3 regions of the Labrys sp. (in: a-proteobacteria) genome follow, and region 3 is predicted to be linked to each of the others. Evidence: riboswitches for the same ligand, from Rfam matches in the RefSeq annotation. Region 3 holds a riboswitch; each other region holds the start of a gene.

Evidence for each region. A riboswitch is a leader RNA that binds a small molecule or an ion and turns the genes downstream of it on or off. The one in region 3 is predicted to bind cobalamin.
Region 1: linked by a shared signal. The riboswitch ahead of QM672_RS00165 (DUF1636 family protein) and the one ahead of QM672_RS27410 (aromatic ring-hydroxylating oxygenase subunit alpha) in region 3 are both predicted to bind cobalamin.
Region 2: linked by a shared signal. The riboswitch ahead of metE (5-methyltetrahydropteroyltriglutamate--homocysteine S-methyltransferase) and the one ahead of QM672_RS27410 (aromatic ring-hydroxylating oxygenase subunit alpha) in region 3 are both predicted to bind cobalamin.

Annotation. Positions count from the first base shown of each region.
Region 1 covers NZ_JASGFM010000001.1:31,292-37,297, forward strand. The annotation lists gene QM672_RS00150 (molybdopterin cofactor-binding domain-containing protein) at 1-980, opposite strand, end outside; gene QM672_RS00155 ((2Fe-2S)-binding protein) at 985-1,440, opposite strand; gene QM672_RS00160 (hypothetical protein) at 1,835-2,200, opposite strand; cobalamin riboswitch at 2,296-2,514, shown strand; gene QM672_RS00165 (DUF1636 family protein) at 2,622-3,005, shown strand; gene cobW (cobalamin biosynthesis protein CobW) at 3,002-4,036, shown strand; gene cobN (cobaltochelatase subunit CobN) at 4,184-6,006, shown strand, end outside.
Region 2 covers NZ_JASGFM010000061.1:3,269-9,274, reverse strand. The annotation lists gene QM672_RS30705 (NAD(P)-dependent oxidoreductase) at 56-973, shown strand; gene QM672_RS30700 (porin) at 1,045-2,220, opposite strand; gene QM672_RS30695 (fumarate hydratase) at 2,586-4,226, opposite strand; cobalamin riboswitch at 4,536-4,734, shown strand; gene metE (5-methyltetrahydropteroyltriglutamate--homocysteine S-methyltransferase) at 4,999-6,006, shown strand, end outside.
Region 3 covers NZ_JASGFM010000043.1:52,124-58,129, forward strand. The annotation lists gene metH (methionine synthase) at 1-1,530, opposite strand, end outside; gene QM672_RS27400 (hypothetical protein) at 1,927-2,232, opposite strand; gene QM672_RS27405 (2Fe-2S iron-sulfur cluster-binding protein) at 2,234-3,322, opposite strand; gene QM672_RS27410 (aromatic ring-hydroxylating oxygenase subunit alpha) at 3,483-4,727, opposite strand; cobalamin riboswitch at 4,844-5,049, opposite strand; partial or broken gene QM672_RS27415 (ribonucleotide-diphosphate reductase subunit beta) at 5,500-6,006, opposite strand, start outside.

The sequences.
Region 1 (6,006 bases), on a different contig from region 3:
TCGCCCTCCTTGCGCGCCGTGACGGCGGGGCCGTCGAGGGCGGCGACATAGTCGGCATCGAAACGCTTGCTGTCCGTTTCGGCGGCGGGGCCCTCCTCCCATGTCACCGGCAGGGCAAGCGCCGCTTCCTTGGCGCGCCAGAACCGGTCGGCCACCACGGCGAGGCCGCCCTCGATCGGCACCACGGCCAGGATGCCGCGGCGGCCCTTGATGGCGGTTTCGTCATGGGATTTCACGCGGCCGCCGAAGACGGGACAGGTCACCACGGCGGCATAGACCATGTCAGGCAGGCGGATATCGATGCCGAATTTCGCCGCGCCCGTCAGCTTGGGCGGCGTATCCAGGCGCGCCAGCGGCTTGCCGATCAGCGTGAACTGCTCGGGCGTCTTGATCGCGGGCTCCTTGGCCAGCGTGACCTTGGCGGCCTCGCCGGCCAGCTCGCCGAAGCGCAGGCTGCGATTGCTGGCCTGGTGCAGCACCTTGCCGGCATCGACGCTGCAGCTTTCGGCCGGAACCTGCCAGCGCGCAGCGGCGGCTTGCACCAGCCTTTCGCGGGCATTGGCGCCGGCGGCCTGCAGGAATTCGCGCGAGCGGCGCACGGCCCCGGAACCGCCGGTGCCCATACGCTTGTAGACGGTGTTCTCGCGCAGATTCCGGCTGGCCGAGGCGTATTCGGGCTTCACCTTGGCCCAGTCGCAGCCGAGCTCCTCGGCAACGATCATCGGCAGGGCCGTGAAGATGCCCTCGCCCATTTCCGATTGCGCCACGCGGATGATCACGGCGTCGTCGGGCTCGATCAGGATCCAGGCATTGATCTCGCCATCGGTGGCCGTGCCGGCCCAAGGCTGGTCGGCAATATCAAGAGCGTGGGCGGCATCGGGGATGAAGCCGCCGATCATCAGGCCGCCGGCGGCCGAGAGGCCGATGGCCAGGAAGCTGCGCCGGCTCAGTGCGGTGGAGGTGCGGTCGATCGCGTTCATGGCCTCACCCCTTCATCAGTTCAGCGGCGCGATGGATGGCGGCGCGGATGCGCGGATAGGTGCCGCAGCGGCAGATATTGGTGATGCCGTTGTCGATATCCGTATCGGTGGGCGCCGGCGTATCCTTCAGGAAGGCGACGGCGGCCATGATCTGGCCCGACTGGCAATAGCCGCATTGCGGTACGTCCTCGGCAAGCCAGGCCTGCTGGACCGGATGCTTGCCGTCCGCCGACAGGCCTTCGATCGTGGTGATGGTGGCGCCGTCGACGTCGCCGACCTGGGTCTGGCAGGAACGGATGGCGGCGCCGTTCACATGGACGGTGCAGGCGCCGCATTGGGCGATGCCGCAGCCGAACTTGGTACCGGTGAGGCCGAGTTCATCGCGCAGGACCCAGAGCAGAGGGGTTTCGGGCTCGATGTCGAGCCGGTGGGTGGTCGAATTGACGGTGATGGCAACCATAGGCAGGCCTTCCAGCGGCTGATGCCGGGCAGAAGGTCCGGGCCCATCGGCGTCGGCCTTCTGGTGGGCGATTGCGGGAAGGCGAAATTGTGGCGGCAATCATGGCGCTGGGGTGACGGGTAACGCAGACGTGAGAGTTTGTGCAGTCTGGAAGCGATCGAGAAACACTGCTGCCGAGGGTGACCAAAATGGGCGGATCATGAAGATGCGGACGAGGACTACAGTCGTCGTCACTACAATTGCGCTGACGTTTCCTCCGTCATTGCGAGCGCAGCGAAGCAATCCAGTTTTGGTAAAGCGCGTCGCTCATGGCTTCTGGATTGCTTCGCTGCGCTCGCAATGACGCAAGCCGGATGTCTCCACCAAATCACGACTATGATGTCAGCCGCCCTGGCTATTGCTTGAACCAGATCCGGCTGTAGCCGAGCGCATCCCCGGCGATGGCGACGAGAACGCCGATGGAGACGAGGATGAGGCCGGTCAGGAAGATGCGCACGATGCGGCGATAGACCAGCCCCTGCAGCGAAGTGGGCGAGAGCATGCCGGCCAGCGCCCAGACCTGGAAGATGATGCCGCCCCCGATGAGGAAGACGGCTGCCAGGTCCTCCGGGATCCAGGTTCCCGGCTGCGAGGCCCAGTTGTTGAGGAAGCCGAGCGAGAAGGCGAGCACGACGCCGATGGCCGTCACCGAACCGCCGCGGAAGATGACGTCGATCTTCTCCGGCTCGGTCGGCGGTGCCGGCGGCTTGTCTTCGGGCATGTCAGCCTCGCTGATGTGGCAATGTCGCCGGCCTTTATGCCGGATTTTGCGCGTGGTTTGGAAGCGGGAACATTGACAAGCACGCCCGCGCACCCCTTATGTCAGCCGCGATCGGTCTCTCGTTAAGAGAGAAGAGGGAATGCGGTGCGGATGAAGAGGGGCCCGGTTGAGGGCTGTCTTGGATGCCAAAGCCGCGGCTGCCCCCGCAACTGTAAGCGGCAAGCGTCCCGCCTTGAGGCCACTGGGCAACCGGGAAGGCGGCGGGGGGCGATGAGCCGCGAGCCAGGAGACCTGCCGGTCGCACTGCTGTCACCGGTCCGGGCGGGGCGCCTCGGAGGCCGGTTCCGTCTTCCCGGACGATCGCCGGCCATGCCGTCGGTCCCGCGCCCTCCATCCGCTCCGGCGGCGATGAACAGGGCCGATGCCAGAAACAACTCTCCCAGTCCGGCTGCTCGTCTGCGTGACCTGCAGGCGCGAGGGCGATGACCCCGAGGCGCCGCGCCAGGGCGCCCGGCTGCGCGATGCGCTCGCGGGCATGCTGCCCGAAAGCGTCGAACTGCAGCCGGTCGAGTGCCTGGGCAATTGCAAGCGTTCCTGCACGGTGGCTTTGTCGGCGCCCGGTACCTGGACCTATGTTTTCGGCGATCTCACTGCCGAGAGCGGCCCCGACATCCTCACCGGGATCGATCTCCTTGCCCATTCCAGCGACGGCCTGATGCCCTGGCGCGGCCGTCCCGACGTCTTCAAGCGCAGCATGATCGCGCGCATCCCACCCATGCCAACCCTCAAGGACGCCGCCGAATGAACGCACACAGCAAGGTTCCCTGCACCATCGTCACCGGCTTTCTCGGAGCCGGCAAGACCACGCTGATCCGCAACCTTCTGGCCACCGCCAACGGCCGCAGGCTGGCGTTAATCGTCAACGAATTCGGCGATGTCGGCGTCGATGGTGACATCCTGAAATCCTGCGGCATCGAGAGCTGCCCGGAAGACGCCATCGTCGAGCTCGCCAATGGCTGCATCTGCTGCACCGTGGCCGACGATTTCGTGCCGGCGCTGGAGACGCTGCTGGCACGCCCGAACGCGCCCGAGCACATCGTGATCGAGACATCAGGTCTCGCTCTGCCCAAGCCGCTGGTCAAGGCCTTCAACTGGCCGGCGATCCGTTCGCGCGTCACCGTCGACGGCGTCATCGCCGTGGTCGACGGCGCCGCGGTCGCGGCCGGCCGTTTTGCCGACGATCCGGAAGAGTTGAAGCGCCAGGCCGAGGGCGACGCTTCCCTCGATCACGACAATCCGCTCGAGGAGGTCTATGAAGACCAGCTCCTCTGTGCCGATCTCGTCGTGCTCAACAAAGCCGATCTCCTCTCCGCCGGCGAGGCCGACAGCGTGGAGAAGGACATCGAGAAGACCGTGCCGCGCGCCGTCAAGGTGGTGCGCACCTCCGAGGGCCGCATCGACGCGGCCGTGCTGCTCGGGCTCGGTGCCGCGGCCGAGAACGACCTGGAGGCCCGACCCTCCCATCACGACCACGAGGCGGAGCATGACCACGACGACTTCGATACCTTCATCGTCGACCTGCCGGCCATCCTCGATGCCGATGCCCTGGTGGCCAAGCTGAAGGCGGCGGCCGAGGAGCATGATATCCTGCGCATCAAGGGCTTCGTCGCTGTCGACGGCAAGCCGATGCGCCTGCTGGTCCAGGGCGTCGGCGCCCGCTTCTCGCAGCATTTCGACCGCGCCTGGGCGCCGGAGGAAACCCGTTCGAGCCGCCTCGTCATCATCGGCGAGAAGGGCATCGACCAGGCCGGCATCCGCAAGACGCTGGAGGGATAAAGCGAAGATGAGGTATAGCTCGACGCCTGCCTGTTCGTCATGCCCGGGCTTGACCCGGGCATCCGGCTCCGATGCGAGCTGGATTGCCGGGTCAAGCCCGGCAATGACAAGGTGGCGGGCGTTGTTCTTTGGTCCGGAACCGTCCTGATGCATCTGCTGCCGGCCGATACGCGTTCGCTCGATGCCAGCGAGGCCGCCGTCGATCTCGACCAGGCTCCCGGCGCGATCGTGTTCGCCTCGCTGACCGACAGCGACCTCGCCCTGGCAGCTGCATCCGGCCTCGACGATCTGCGCCTGGCGCCGCTGCAGAAGCTGCGCCATCCGATGTCCGTCGACCTCTACATCGACAAGACGGCCCGCCACGCCAGGACGATCGTGGTGCGCCTGCTCGGCGGCCTCGATTATTGGCGCTATGGCGTGGAGGAACTGGCGGCGACGGCGCGCACCCGCGGCATCGCGCTCGCCTTGATCCCCGGTGACGCCAGGCCGGATGGGCGACTGTCCCAGCTCTCCACCGTGCCGCAGGAGGCGCTGGACCGGCTTGCGCAGTACTGGCGCGAGGGCGGGCCCCGGAACGCCCGGGCCTCCTTGCTCTATGCCGCCAGGCTGGGCGGCCTCGATTTCGGCGAGCCGGAAGCGCCGCTCGCCGTGCCGAAATATGGGATGTTCCTTGGAGCGCGGACATCCTGTCCGCATCTTTCTCACCAATGTGCCGCGTCAAGAGCGGACAAGATGTCCGCGCCCCAAGCCGCCATCTTTTTCTACCGCTCGATCCTGCTCTCGGCCGACACCGCCCCCATCGAGGCCCTGGCGCGGGCGCTCGATGCCGAGGGCCTGGCCGTATCGGCCTTCTATGTCGGTTCGCTCAAGGATGGCGAAACCGCCGAATGGGTGCGCCGGCAGCTTGAGGACCTTCAGCCTCGAGTGATCCTCAATGCCACCGCCTTCTCGGCTCTGGATGATGACGGCGCTTCGCCGCTGGATGTGGCCGGCTGTCCCGTCCTCCAGGTGATCACCTCCTCCTCGGCGCAGGAGGCCTGGGAAGCCTCGACCCGTGGGCTGTCGGCCAGCGACCTCGCCATGCATGTGGCGCTGCCCGAGCTCGACGGCCGGCTCTCGGCGGGCGTGATCTCCTTCAAGGCCGAACGCGAGGAGGGCGCCTTCACCCGTCTCGCCCATGCCCCGCATGACGAGCGCATCGCCGCCGTGGCTGCCAAGGCCGTCGCCTGGACGAAGCTTGCCACGAAGGCGCGGGCGGAGCGCAGGCTCGGCCTGATCCTCTCGAACTATCCGGGCGCGGATGGCCGTCTCGCGCACGCCGTTGGCCTCGATGCGCCCGCCTCGGCCCTGGCGATCCTGGAGCGGCTTCGGGACGAGGGCTATGCGGTGGGCGAGTTGCCGGAGAGCGGCGCTGATCTGCTGGAGCTGGTTGTCCAGTCATACCCTCCCCTCGATGGGGAGGGTCGACGCGTAGCGTCGGGGTGGGGTGACTGCCTCGACCGTGGTGATTCCCACCCCACCCCGGACCTGCGGTCCGACCCTCCCCATCGAGGGGAGGGTAAAGAGCTTTCCTTCCCGCTCGCGGTTTACCAGAGCTGGCTCGGCGCCCTTCCCGCTGCCCTCCGCGACAGGCTCGCGGCCCAATGGGGCGATCCCTCGGCCGATCCCCTCTGCAGCGAGGGCGCCTTCCGCTTTGCCGGCCATCTCTGCGGCCATGTCGCCGTGGCGGTGCAGCCCGATCGCGGCTCGGCCCTCGACCGCAAGGGCGATCATCACTCGCCCGATTTGCCGCCGCGCCATGCCTATCTCGCCTTCTATCTGTGGCTGCGCCAGGCCTTCGGCATCGATGCGATGATCCATCTGGGCACGCATGGCACGCTCGAATGGCTGCCGGGCAAGGCCGCCGCCCTGTCTGCCCAGTGCTTCCCGGAGCTGGCCGCTGGGGCCGTGCCGGTGCTCTATCCCTTCAT
Region 2 (6,006 bases), on a different contig from region 3:
AGGATGCGCCGGCAACCCGATCGGCAAATGCGGGACAGGAAACGGGACGATTGCAATGACGAATGCGCAGGAAAGCGTCGGCTTCATCGGAGTCGGCTATATGGGCCATGGCATGGCCAAGAACATCGTGGAGAAGGGCTATGCGTTGACGGTGATGGGGCATCGCAACAGAGCGCCGGTGGAGGATCTCGTGGCGCGCGGCGCAAAGGAAGCCAAGAACCCGCGCGAGATCGGCGCCGCTTCCAGCATCGTCTTTCTGTGCGTCACCGGCTCGCGGCAGGTCGAAGCACTGATACGGGGTCCCGACGGGCTCAAGGCCGGCCTGAAGCCGGGCTCCGTCGTCGTCGACTGCTCGACTTCCGATCCGAACTCGACCCTGGCGCTCGCTGCCGAACTCGCCGAAGCCGGCATCGACTATGCCGATGCCCCGCTCGGCCGCACGCCGAAGGAGGCCTGGGAAGGCACGCTCGACACCATGGTCGGCGCCAGCGACGCCCTGTTCGAGCGCCTCAAGCCGGTGATATCGACCTGGGCCGGACGCATCGTGCATATCGGCGGCACGGGCGACGGCCATCGCATGAAGCTGCTCAACAACTTCGTGTCGCTGGGCTATGCCGCCCTCTATGCGGAGGCCCTCGCCTTGTCGCAGAAGGTCGGTATCACGCCCAAGCGCTTCGACAGCGTCATTCGCGGCGGGCGCATGGATTGCGGCTTCTACCAGACCTTCTCGCGCTGGGTGCTGGAGGGCGACGAGAATGCGCATAAATTCACCATCGCCAATGCCTTCAAGGACCTGACCTATCTGGAGGCGATGGCGGACGCCGCCGGCTTGGTCAATCCGATCGGCAATGCGGTGAAGAACTCGTTCGGGGTGGCGATGGCCGCCGGCGGCACCGAGCGCTACGTGCCGATGCTCACCGACTATATCGGCCGCCTGAACGGCACCGATCTCGTCCCGGCCAACCAGAACTGACCGGACACCAGATGCGAAACGCCGCGCTCCTTCGTGAGCGCGGCGTCATGTTTCCACCTGTATAAACCAGGTCAGAAGGTACGGCGTAAGCGCACGCCGGCACCGACGGCGTCAACCGTCTTGCTGTTCAGCCCTTCCGGGTCCTTGTTCTGGTACCAGACTTCGGCGCCGGCGATGAAGCCCTTGACCACGGTGTAGTTCACCTGACCGCCAACGACATAGTAGTTGAAATTGTCGGTGATATTGGACGCGATGCGCGGTGCGTCGAAGTGCAGATAGCCGCCGAACAGGATGGCCTGCAGGTTCTTGGTCACGTTGAGACCGGCCTCGCCCTGCACGGCAAAGCCCTTGGCGCTATCGAGATCATGGATCGCGCCGTTGGTTATGTAGGCGTCCGTGCCTCCAAAGCCCAGGGTGGACGAGCCGTTCGGCTGGGAACCACCGACGCCGAGATATTTCACCGCTCCGTCCGCGTAACTCGCTTCGGCTGCGATGTAGGCGCCCTCGAGAACCGGTAGGTTGACGTTGCCGCCAACACCGATCGAATAGCCATATTTCGTACTGTAGCCGGCCGTTGCGCTGCGATTCTGATGAAGGGCGCCCATCACCTGGAAACGGCCCCACCCGTTCTTGTTGTCGTCATAGCCGATGACGCCGACGATATCGGGCATCTGGGCACCGCCCACGCCACCCGCAACCGTGACGCCGTTGACCACGACATTGTTGCCGTAGACCGAGGCATTGGCACGATGATCGCGGCCGTCTTCGATCGACAGGGTGGCGTAGGCCTTGTCGAACTGCGCCGTATAGCTGATCAGGTTGCGTCGGCCCTGCTCGCCGAAATAGGGCGCGAAGAACTCGGCCTGATAATTGGGGTCGTAGAAGGCATAGGGCGACCAGGCATAACCGGCCGTCAAGCCGCCGAACTGCAGATAGGCCTGGCGTACCTGGAAGGTGTCATGCGTAGCCGCACCCGCGTTCGACTCGGCCTGGAGTTCGAAGAAGGAGCGCAGCATGCCCCAATCGGTCTGGGTGCGCGCATCGAAGCGGATGCGGGCATTGGTCCGGAACTGCGTCTGGCTGATGTTGCGCTTGCCCGTGGCATTGCTGGGCGCTTGCGCGAACCAATAGTCGGCGCGGATCTGGCCGCTGATCTTCAGGCAGGTATCGGTACCCGGAATATAGAAGAAGCCCGGACCAAACGCCGTACATACCTTCACATATTCGACAGCCTCGCCCTTGCTCATCGGCAAGTCCGCGGCAGAAGCCGCAACAATGCTAAGAAATCCGGCGCCGGCACCGAGTAAAATTGCACGAATAGACATGGAAATACCCCGATCTCATAAGTCGACCCTTTCAAAAGGGCCTCTCTCTTCGGCAAGCCGGCAAAGCAATATTGGGCATACCGAAGAGGCGCGGTCGTTGTGCACCGCGATATCGAAGCTTTCCTCCCAGGCGAGACATTACACAATGTTAAGGTGAGTCACCGTTCTGACACAAAAGGGCTTTGTCCATGACAGTTGCGAATTCGCAACAGCACGCAAGACGTGCATGAAAAAGGCCCCTCCCTTTTCAGGAAGAGGCCTCGCCGAAAAAGTGGGGATGAGCGAACTCAACCGAGGTTGAGTTCCTTGAAGAAGTCGTTGCCCTTGTCGTCGATGACGATGAAGGCCGGGAAGTCCTCGACCTCGATGCGCCAGACCGCCTCCATGCCGAGTTCGGGATATTCGAGCACCTCGACCTTCTTGATGCAGTCCTGGGCGAGGCGCGCGGCCGGGCCGCCGATCGAGCCGAGATAGAAGCCGCCATGCTTGGCGCAGGCCTCGCGGACCTGGGCGGAGCGGTTGCCCTTGGCCAGCATCACCATCGAGCCGCCAGCCGCCTGGAACTGGTCGACATAGCTATCCATCCGGCCCGCCGTGGTGGGGCCGAAGGAGCCGGAGGCATAGCCGGCCGGCGTCTTGGCCGGGCCGGCGTAATAGACCGGGTGGTTCTTGAGGTAGTCGGGCAGCCCTCCCCCCGCTTCCAGCCGTTCGCGCAGCTTGGAATGGGCGAGGTCACGGGCCACGATGATGGGCCCCGTCAGCGACACACGCGTCTTCACCGGATGGCGCGACAGGGTCTCCAGGATATTGGACATCGGCTGGTTGAGATCGATCTTCACCACCGCTCCGCCGAGCTTGCTCTCGTCGATCTCGGGCAGGAAGCGCGCCGGATTGTGCTCGAGTTCCTCCAGGAAGACGCCGTCCCGGGTGATCTTACCCATGGCCTGGCGGTCGGCCGAGCAGGAAACCCCAAGGCCGATCGGCAAGCTGGCGCCGTGGCGAGGCAGGCGGATGACGCGGACGTCGTGGCAGAAATACTTGCCGCCGAACTGGGCGCCGACGCCGAGCGACTGGGTGAGCTTATGCACTTCCTTCTCGAGCTCGAGGTCGCGGAAGGCATGGCCGAGTTCGGAGCCCTCGGTGGGCAGGCTGTCGAGATAGCGCGCCGAGGCCAGCTTCACCGCCTTCAGCGTGAGTTCGGCGGAGGTGCCGCCGATCACCACGGCCAGATGATAGGGCGGGCAGGCCGCGGTGCCGAGCGTGAGGATCTTTTCCTTCAGGAAGGCGATCAGGCGGTCCTTGGACAGGATCGAGGGCGTGGCCTGGTAGAGGAAGGTCTTGTTGGCCGAGCCGCCGCCCTTGGCGACGAAGAGGAACTTGTAGGCCTCCTCCCCTTCCGCGGAAATGTCGATCTGCGCCGGCAGATTGGTCTTGGTGTTCTTCTCCTCGAACATCGACAGCGGCGCCAGCTGCGAATAGCGCAGGTTCTTCTTCTCATAGGCGTCGCGGATGCCTTGGGCGATGGCGCCCTCGTCCTCACCGTCAGTCCAGACCTTGCGGCCCTTCTTGGCCATCACGATCGCCGTGCCGGTATCCTGGCACATGGGCAGCACGCCGCCGGCGGCGATATTGGCATTCTTGAGGAGGTCATAGGCGACGAAGCGGTCATTGTCGGTCGCCTCGGGGTCTTCGAGGATGTTGCGCAATTGCTGGAGATGACCGGGGCGCAGCAGGTGATTGATGTCCATGAAGGCCTGCTCGGCCAAGAGCCTGAGCGCCTCGCCATCGACCTGCAGGATCTCGCTGCCGCCGAGCTTCTCGACCCGCACGCCCTCGCTGGTCAGCTTGCGATAGGGTGTCTCGTCCGCTCCCAGGGGAAACAGCGGCACATGGGGATAGCGTGAATTGGAAGCGGAATCGGCAGGCATGGAGAGGATCTCCGGATCAGAACGGGCCAAGGCGGTGCCGGGGCGCCGCCGGTTTGGCCCTGATGTAGTCGCTTTTCGCGCCGCTGCCTACGATCAATTGGAATCGTTCCATGCTGATGGCACCCTGGCCATTCGTGCTTGGCCCAACGAAGCACTCAGGCGGGCACTACCATGGACACCCGGCTTGTGGTTGCGATTGAAGCCGGCGAGGGCCGCCGCCAGGTCGCGATCCAGGGACACTCCATGAACGGATGACATCCCCACATAAACATGTCTTTATATCTCCCTTGACTTCCGAGACACCTTGTCGTTTGCTGTCGTGGTCGAGGTTCTTCCATTCTCGCAATGGAAGCTAAGAGGGAAGCCGGTGCGATGCCGGCGCTGCCCCCGCAACTGTAGACGGCGAGAGCTTGCCTCATCATGCCACTGCCTGCTTCACGCGGGTGGGAAGGCTGGCAGGTTCGGTGAGCCGTGAGCCAGGAGACCTGCCCCGACGAACGTAAACGTCCTCGGGCGGGGTGTCCCGGTGGTTGCATGACAGAGCCGGTGTCCCTGGCCGCGTCAGGCGCTCCCGTACGGCCTTTGCCCCCAGTTCTCATGGGGTCTGCCGATGTTCAAGCTTCAAACTGCCATCATGCGTTACGATGCCGTCGATCCGGCTGTCCGACGACGAATGTGTTGCGGCGTGCCCTGACCGCACGCCGCTCCTCCGCCTCGACCCATTCACTCATCGCGAACCGGGACCGCCAGAGGTCACCGGCCGGAGACACGCATGTCCATTCCCATTTCGACGCTCGGCACGCCACGCATCGGCCCACGCCGCGAACTCAAGACGGCCCTGGAGGCCTTCTGGGCCGGAAAGCAGGACGAAACCGCCCTGCTCTCGACGGCAGCCCAGCTGCGCGCCAGCAACTGGGCCCGGCAGAGCCTCCTCGGCGTCACCCATATCCCCTCCAACGACTTTTCGCTCTACGACCAGGTTCTCGACATGAGTGCGACGGCCGGCGTCATTCCCCGCCACTATGGCTGGGAAGGCGGCCCCGTTCCGCTTTCGACCTATTTCGCCATGGCGCGCGGCAGCCAGGGCCGTAACGATCGCGGCCATGACGATCGCGACCATGCGGGCTGCAGCCACGGCGGCCATGGCGGCGGTGTCCCCGCCCTCGAGATGACCAAATGGTTCGACACCAACTATCACTACATGGTCCCCGAATTCCGTCGCGGCCAGGCCTTCGAACTGGCCTCGGCCAAGCCCATCGACGAATTCAGGGAGGCCGCAGCGCTCGGCTTCCATACCCATCCCGTGCTGATCGGGCCGGTGACCTATCTGCTGCTCGGCAAGAGCAAGGATACGGATCTCGATCCTCTCGCCCTTTTGCCAGGGCTCCTGCCCGTCTATGCCGAGATCCTGCGCAGGCTTGCCGCTGAGGGCGCGGACTGGGTGCAGTTCGACGAGCCCTGCCTGGTACTCGATCTCGACGAAAGGACGCGAAAGGCGCTGCGCCACGCCTATGACGTTCTCACCGGCGCCGTCTCCGATCTGAAGATCATGATCGCGACCTATTTCGGCGGCCTCGGCGACAATCTCGAACTGGCACTCGGCCTGCCCAGCGCAGGCCTGCATCTCGATCTCGTCAGGGCGCCCGCGCAGTTGCGACAGGCGGTCGAACGGGCACCGGCGGACAAGGTGCTGTCGCTGGGCGTGATCGACGGGCGCAATGTCTGGCGGAGCGACCTGACCGCCCTGCTGGATCGCATCGAGCCGGAGGTCGCGGCCCTC
Region 3 (6,006 bases):
CAGCGTATCGGCCTGTCCCTGTTCGTCGAAGGCCATCACCACCACGGCCGCGCCATAGGCACGCACCAGGCGGGCGTGATGAAGGAAGGCTTCCTCGCCTTCCTTCATGGAGATCGAATTGACCAGTGGCTTGCCCTGGACGCATTTCAGGCCGGCCTCGATGATCGAGAATTTCGAGGAATCGATCATCACCGGCACGCGGGCGATGTCCGGTTCGGCCGCGATCAGGTTGAGGAATTCGACCATGGCCTTTTCGGAATCGATCAGGCCTTCGTCCATGTTGATGTCGATGACCTGGGCGCCATTGGCCACCTGGTCGCGGGCGATATCGAGGGCGGTGGCGTAGTCGCCGGCGGTGATGAGCTTGCGGAACTTGGCGGAGCCGGTGACGTTGGTGCGCTCGCCGACATTCACGAAGGGGATGGTGGTGTCGAGCGTGAAGGGTTCCAGGCCCGACAGCTTCATCCTGGGCTCAGCTTCGGGAATGGCGCGCGGCTTGTGGCGACCCACGGCCTCGGCAATGGCGCGGATATGCTCCGGCGTCGAGCCGCAGCAGCCGCCGACGATGTTGACCAGGCCGTCGCGGGCAAACCCCTCGATCTGCGCCGCCATCGCTTCCGGGCTCTCGTCATACTGGCCGAACTCGTTGGGCAGGCCGGCATTGGGATAGGCGCAGACGAAAGTTTCGGCGACGGTGGAGATCTCGTCGAGATGCGCCCGCATCGCATTGGCACCGAGCGCGCAGTTGAGGCCGATCGTGAAGGGGCGGGCATGCCGCACCGAATGCCAGAACGCCGTCGGCGTCTGCCCGCTGAGGGTACGGCCCGAGAGATCCGTGATGGTACCCGAGATCATCACGGGCAGGCGCACATCCTTTTCGCCGAACACTTCCTCGCAGGCGAAGATCGCCGCCTTGGCGTTGAGCGTGTCGAAAATGGTTTCGATCAGGATGATGTCGGCACCGCCGTCGATGAGGCCGCGGATCTGCTCGGCATAGGCGATGCGGAGATCGTCGAAGCTGATGGCGCGATAGCCGGGATTGTTGACGTCGGGCGAGATCGAGGCGGTGCGGTTGGTCGGGCCGAGCGCTCCGGCGACGAAGCGCCGGCGCCCGTCCTGCTGCTGCGCCTTGATCGCGGCACGGCGGGCAAGGCGCGCACCGTCGCGGTTGAGGTCGTAGACCGCCTCCTGCATGCCGTAATCGGCCTGGGCGATCGAGGTGGAGGAGAAGGTGTTCGTCTCCAATATGTCGGCCCCGGCCATGGCATAGGCGTAGTGGATCGCTTCGATCGCCGCAGGCTGGGTGAGGGTGAGGAGGTCGTTGTTGCCCTTGAGGTGGCAGTCACAGCCGACGAAGCGCTCGCCCCGGAAATGGTCCTCCTCGAAGCCGAGCCCCTGGATCTGCGTGCCCATGGCGCCATCGAGGATCAGGATGCGCTCCCGCGCGGCGGCGGTAAGGGCGGCAAGGATCTCCGCGCCCCGATCGGTCTGGGCAGGCGCGGCGAACAGGGCTTCGACCGGAGCGCTCATAACGAGCTCCTATAACGGAATTACGATATCAAGATATCCTTATATGATAGCGCCGAGAAAGGCGAGGTCAAGGTGAACTGTCCTGGAAGCGTCGGTTTTCTGTCTGGGATTGCGGGATGGATAGGAAGGTCAGACAGGAGTCCACGGCTCTGGTGCAGACAATGCTGGTGTCGTACCCGGTTAGAAAGACGGGCCTGTCATCCCCGGCGAGCGAAGCGAGGGAAGGGGATCCAGGGGCTGTGAGCGACATGCCTCGGCCCTGGATTCCCTTCCCACCGCCTGCGGCGGCGCCGGGAATGACAGCACCTCTTCTATCTAGCATAAAGCAAGCGCTATAATGTCCGGCATCATGCGGGAAACGCCTCGGCTGGGACCGTGGACGTCTCGTCCGCTTCTTCAGGCATCCACCCGCAAACGCCGCCGACCCCGTCGCCGGCCGGCATGATCGCGCACCTCGTCGAGCAGGCTGCTCAGATGCGGCAGCAGCGGATTGTCCGATGTCGAGGCCTCGTGCAGCAGGACTTTCAAATCGGCGGCTTCCCTGGCCAGGTCCGCGCCGTCTTCACGGCTGAGGATCCAGGCCAGCAGGAGGGTACGGGCCCGCTCCTCGGGCATGACGGGGCCATCAGCCCGTGTGGCCCGCAGGATGGAGTGCACGATGGCGGCGTCGACATCGACGGTGTTCTGCGCGGCGATCGTCATCTCAGGCCTCGATCTCGACGCGGCCGAGCGGCCTGGTGCAGCAAGCCAGCACCAGGCCGGCGGCGATTTCCTCCTCGCGAATGCCGCCCTGATGGGTCATCGCGGTCTCTCCCGACAGGCATTGCACCTTGCAGGTGCCGCAGAGCCCCATGGTGCAGCCGGTCGGAATGTTGAGGCCGGCGCCACGGGCGAGTTGGAGAATGGTGTCGCGGCTGGAGGCCGGCACCTCGATGCCGGATTTGGTGAAGGCCACGCTGGCTTCGCCGGCAAGGGCCTCGTCCGCACCGACTTCCTCCATTGGCGTTTCGGCTGGCTGAAAGCTCTCTTCATGATAGCGGCGCATGTCGTAGCCATTGGCTTCGAGCATGTCCTTGACCGCTGCCATGAAGGGTGCGGGGCCGCAGCAGAATACTTCGCGCTCGCGGAAATCCGGTGCGATCAGGCGTAGGGCCGGGGCGTTGAGCCGACCCTGGAAGCCGGTCCAGGCTTCATGGGCCTCGGTCTCTTCCACGATCCAGGCGAGGCGGAGGCGCTGCATGCGTCCGGCCATGCGTTCCAGTTCCTGGCGGAAGATGATCTCGCCCGGCCGGCGTGCGCAGTTGACGAAAGCGATATCGGTGGCGCCGCCGTGGTCTTCGGCAAAACGGGTCATCGACATCATCGGCGTGATGCCCGAGCCGGCCGAGATGAAGAGGTATTTTTCGGCCGGATGACGAGAGAAGCTGAACTGTCCGAGCGGGCCGTAGGCCTTCAAGCGCGTGCCGGGTTTGAGGTTATCAAGCATCCAGCGCGTGCCGATGCTGGAGGCCTGCGCCTTGGCGGTGACGCTGATCGAAAGCGGGCGGGAAGGGCTCGACGACAGCGTATAGGTGCGCAGCACCGGCCCGGCCTCGGCGGGGATCTCCAGCGTGATGAACTGGCCGGGCTCGTAGCGGAACCAGCCCTGTTCGGCGGCGCGGAAGGTGAAGGTCGCGACATCGCGGCCCTCATGGATGATCGAAACGCATTCGAGTGCCTGGCTCTGATCGTTCCAGGGCGGCGTTTCGTCGATATGCCTGAATTTCGCCAGGGCTGCGGAGGGCGTCGGCATGGTGTCTACCCCTGTATATATCGGTTTTGCTAACACCCTCCCCTGGAGCGGGAGGGGCGACGCGAAGCGTCGGGGTGGGGTGTTTTCGTCGGCTGCTGTGTTTCTCACCCCACCCCGGACTTCGTCCGACCCTCCCCCTCCAGGGGAGGGTGAAAGGGCCTCAGGCCACGCTGCGCAGGCGGACGCCGTCATTACCCAGCGCCGCTTCCATGGCGTTGCGATACCATTCGACGAACTGCATCACGCCGCCCTCGTGTTCGGGGGCGTAGGGGCCGGGTGTGTAGACGGGCGAGGAGACGCCGAGCTGGTTCTCCTCGACGATCTGGCGATCCTGGTCGTTGGTCATCTGCCAGACATGGGTGAGTTCATCGAGGTCGTAGTCGACCCCCTCGACCGCATCCTTGTGCACCAGCCATTTGGTGGTGACTTGGGTTTCCTTCGGCCCGATCGGGAGCACGCGGAAGCTGACGGCATGGTCGCCCAGCACGTGGTTCCAGGTGGTGGGATAGTGAAAGAGCAGGAGGGCGCCGATATTGCCTTCCTCGATCGTCGGGCTGAGGGGGCGCTGCACGGCCGGCTTGCCGGACATCGTATAGCTGGCGGCATTGCGCAGCAGCGGCATGCGCGCCATGCGGAACTGGCCGTCATCGGAAATGCTGAAGGTGCTGGGCAGGCCGGCTTCCTCGCAACGCCGCCAATGCTGGCCGATGAGCGGATCCTTGTCGGCGCCCTGCACGCCTGTCACCGTCGGGGCCTCGGGGAAGGTGCGGCAGAGCTCGGGATGATTGCCCGCGCAGTGGTAGCACTCGCGGTTGTTCTCCCAGACCAGCTTCCAATTGCCCTTCTCGACGATGGTGCTCTCGAAGGCCACCTTGGTGTTCTTCAGGCCATGCGGTGCCAGATAGGGCATGGCGCCGGCGCGGAAGGTCTCGAAATCGGGTGCCTCCTTGGCAAGGCAGATCCAGACATAGCCGGCCACGCTCTCGCAATGCACGGGCTTCAGCCCATATTGCGCGGCATCGAAGCCGGGTCCCATGTCGCGGGCGAACAACAGGCGGCCGTCGAGTTCGTAGGTCCACTGATGATAGGGGCAGACCAGCTTGGCGACGCTGCCGCTTGTCGCGGCGCAGAGCCGTGATCCCCGGTGCCGGCAGGAATTGTGAAAGGCGCGAATGGCACCGTCGCCGGAGCGCAGCACGATCACCGGATAATCGCCGACCTGGAGGGTGAAATAGCTGCCCGGCTTGCCGAGCTCGCAGTCATGGCCCGCGAACAGCCATTCGCGATACCAGATGTTCTCCATATCCAGCCGGAAGAATTCCGGGTCGGTGTAGAATTTGCCCTCGAGCGTCGTGCCCGGCTGATGGGTCCGGAGACGGCTCAGCATGTCCTGATGCGCAGTCATGTCAAAATCCCGCGTGACAACCAATGCGTTGACTTGACGGCGGGAGGGGAAAGCGGCCCGGCGGTCTGCGCCGGTGAAAAGGCACAGCCGAACCTCCTTCCGGAACGCCCACCGCGTCCGTCGGTTTTCATCGGGGCTGGTTTCCGGGCTCAGGAGCGGCCTTCCGGCCCGATCGCGACGCCTTCCCAGGTCTTCCCGACCCAGTGGCACCTGCCGCGATCTTCTCCTCTACCGTTGCGGGGGCAGCGCCGGATTTGGACCGGCTTCCCAATTCTCCGGGCCGCCTTGGGAGCGGACCGGCACCTCGAATGAGGATTAGAATACATCGAGTCGGCGCGCCGACTAGAGACGATGCGACGGATGATGGTGTGTTCAGGACATTGTTGTCGAGGGCTTGGAGAGGCAGGTCGGGAAGGGGACACCGAATGTCCATCATCCCCCGCGCGGCGGGGAACGACAAAGCAACCAATCACGCTCTTTTCGAGGTATTTGCGCGGTGCTTAAGCGCGAATGAAATTATTCTCGGTAGCGCTGCCCCTCACCTTACCTCTCCCCGTAAGAACGGGGCGAGGAGACTCCGGCGTCGAGTTTAATGCCGAAAACCCGTCATCTCGCCCACCGGCAGAGCGAGATGAGAGTTTTGAAGACTATTCGCTACGCGTGCGCCCCCTCGCCCCGTTCTTACGGGGAGAGGTAAGGTGAGGGGCAGCGCGCGCCCGACGACAAGGGAATGCAATTCCTGCCCAATGGCCTGCTCCTTGAATGCCCGCCATCAATCCCAGCTCAGCGCACCGCCGTTCTGATATTCGATGACGCGCGTCTCGAAGAAGTTCTTCTCCTTCTTCAGGTCCATCGCCTCGCTCATCCAGGGGAAGGGGTTCTCGACATCAGGAAATACCGGCATGAGGCCGAGCTGGGCGCAGCGCCTGTTGGCGATGAAACGCATATATTGTTCGCACGACACCGCGTTGAGGCCGAGAAAGCCGCGCGGCATGGTATCCCGGCCATAGGCGGCTTCCAGCTCGGCGGCCTCGCGGATCATCCGCTGCAGATCGGCCTGGAAGGTCAGCGTCCACAGATGCGGGTTCTCATGTCTGATCTGGTTGATCACGTCGATGCCGAAATTGAGATGGATGCTCTCGTCGCGCAGGATGTATTGATACTGCTCGGCGATCCCCACCATCTTGTTGCGCCGGCCGAGCGAGAGGATCTGGGCAAAGCCGGTATAGAACCACATGCCCTCGAAGATCACATAGAAGGCGACGAGGTCGCGCAGGAA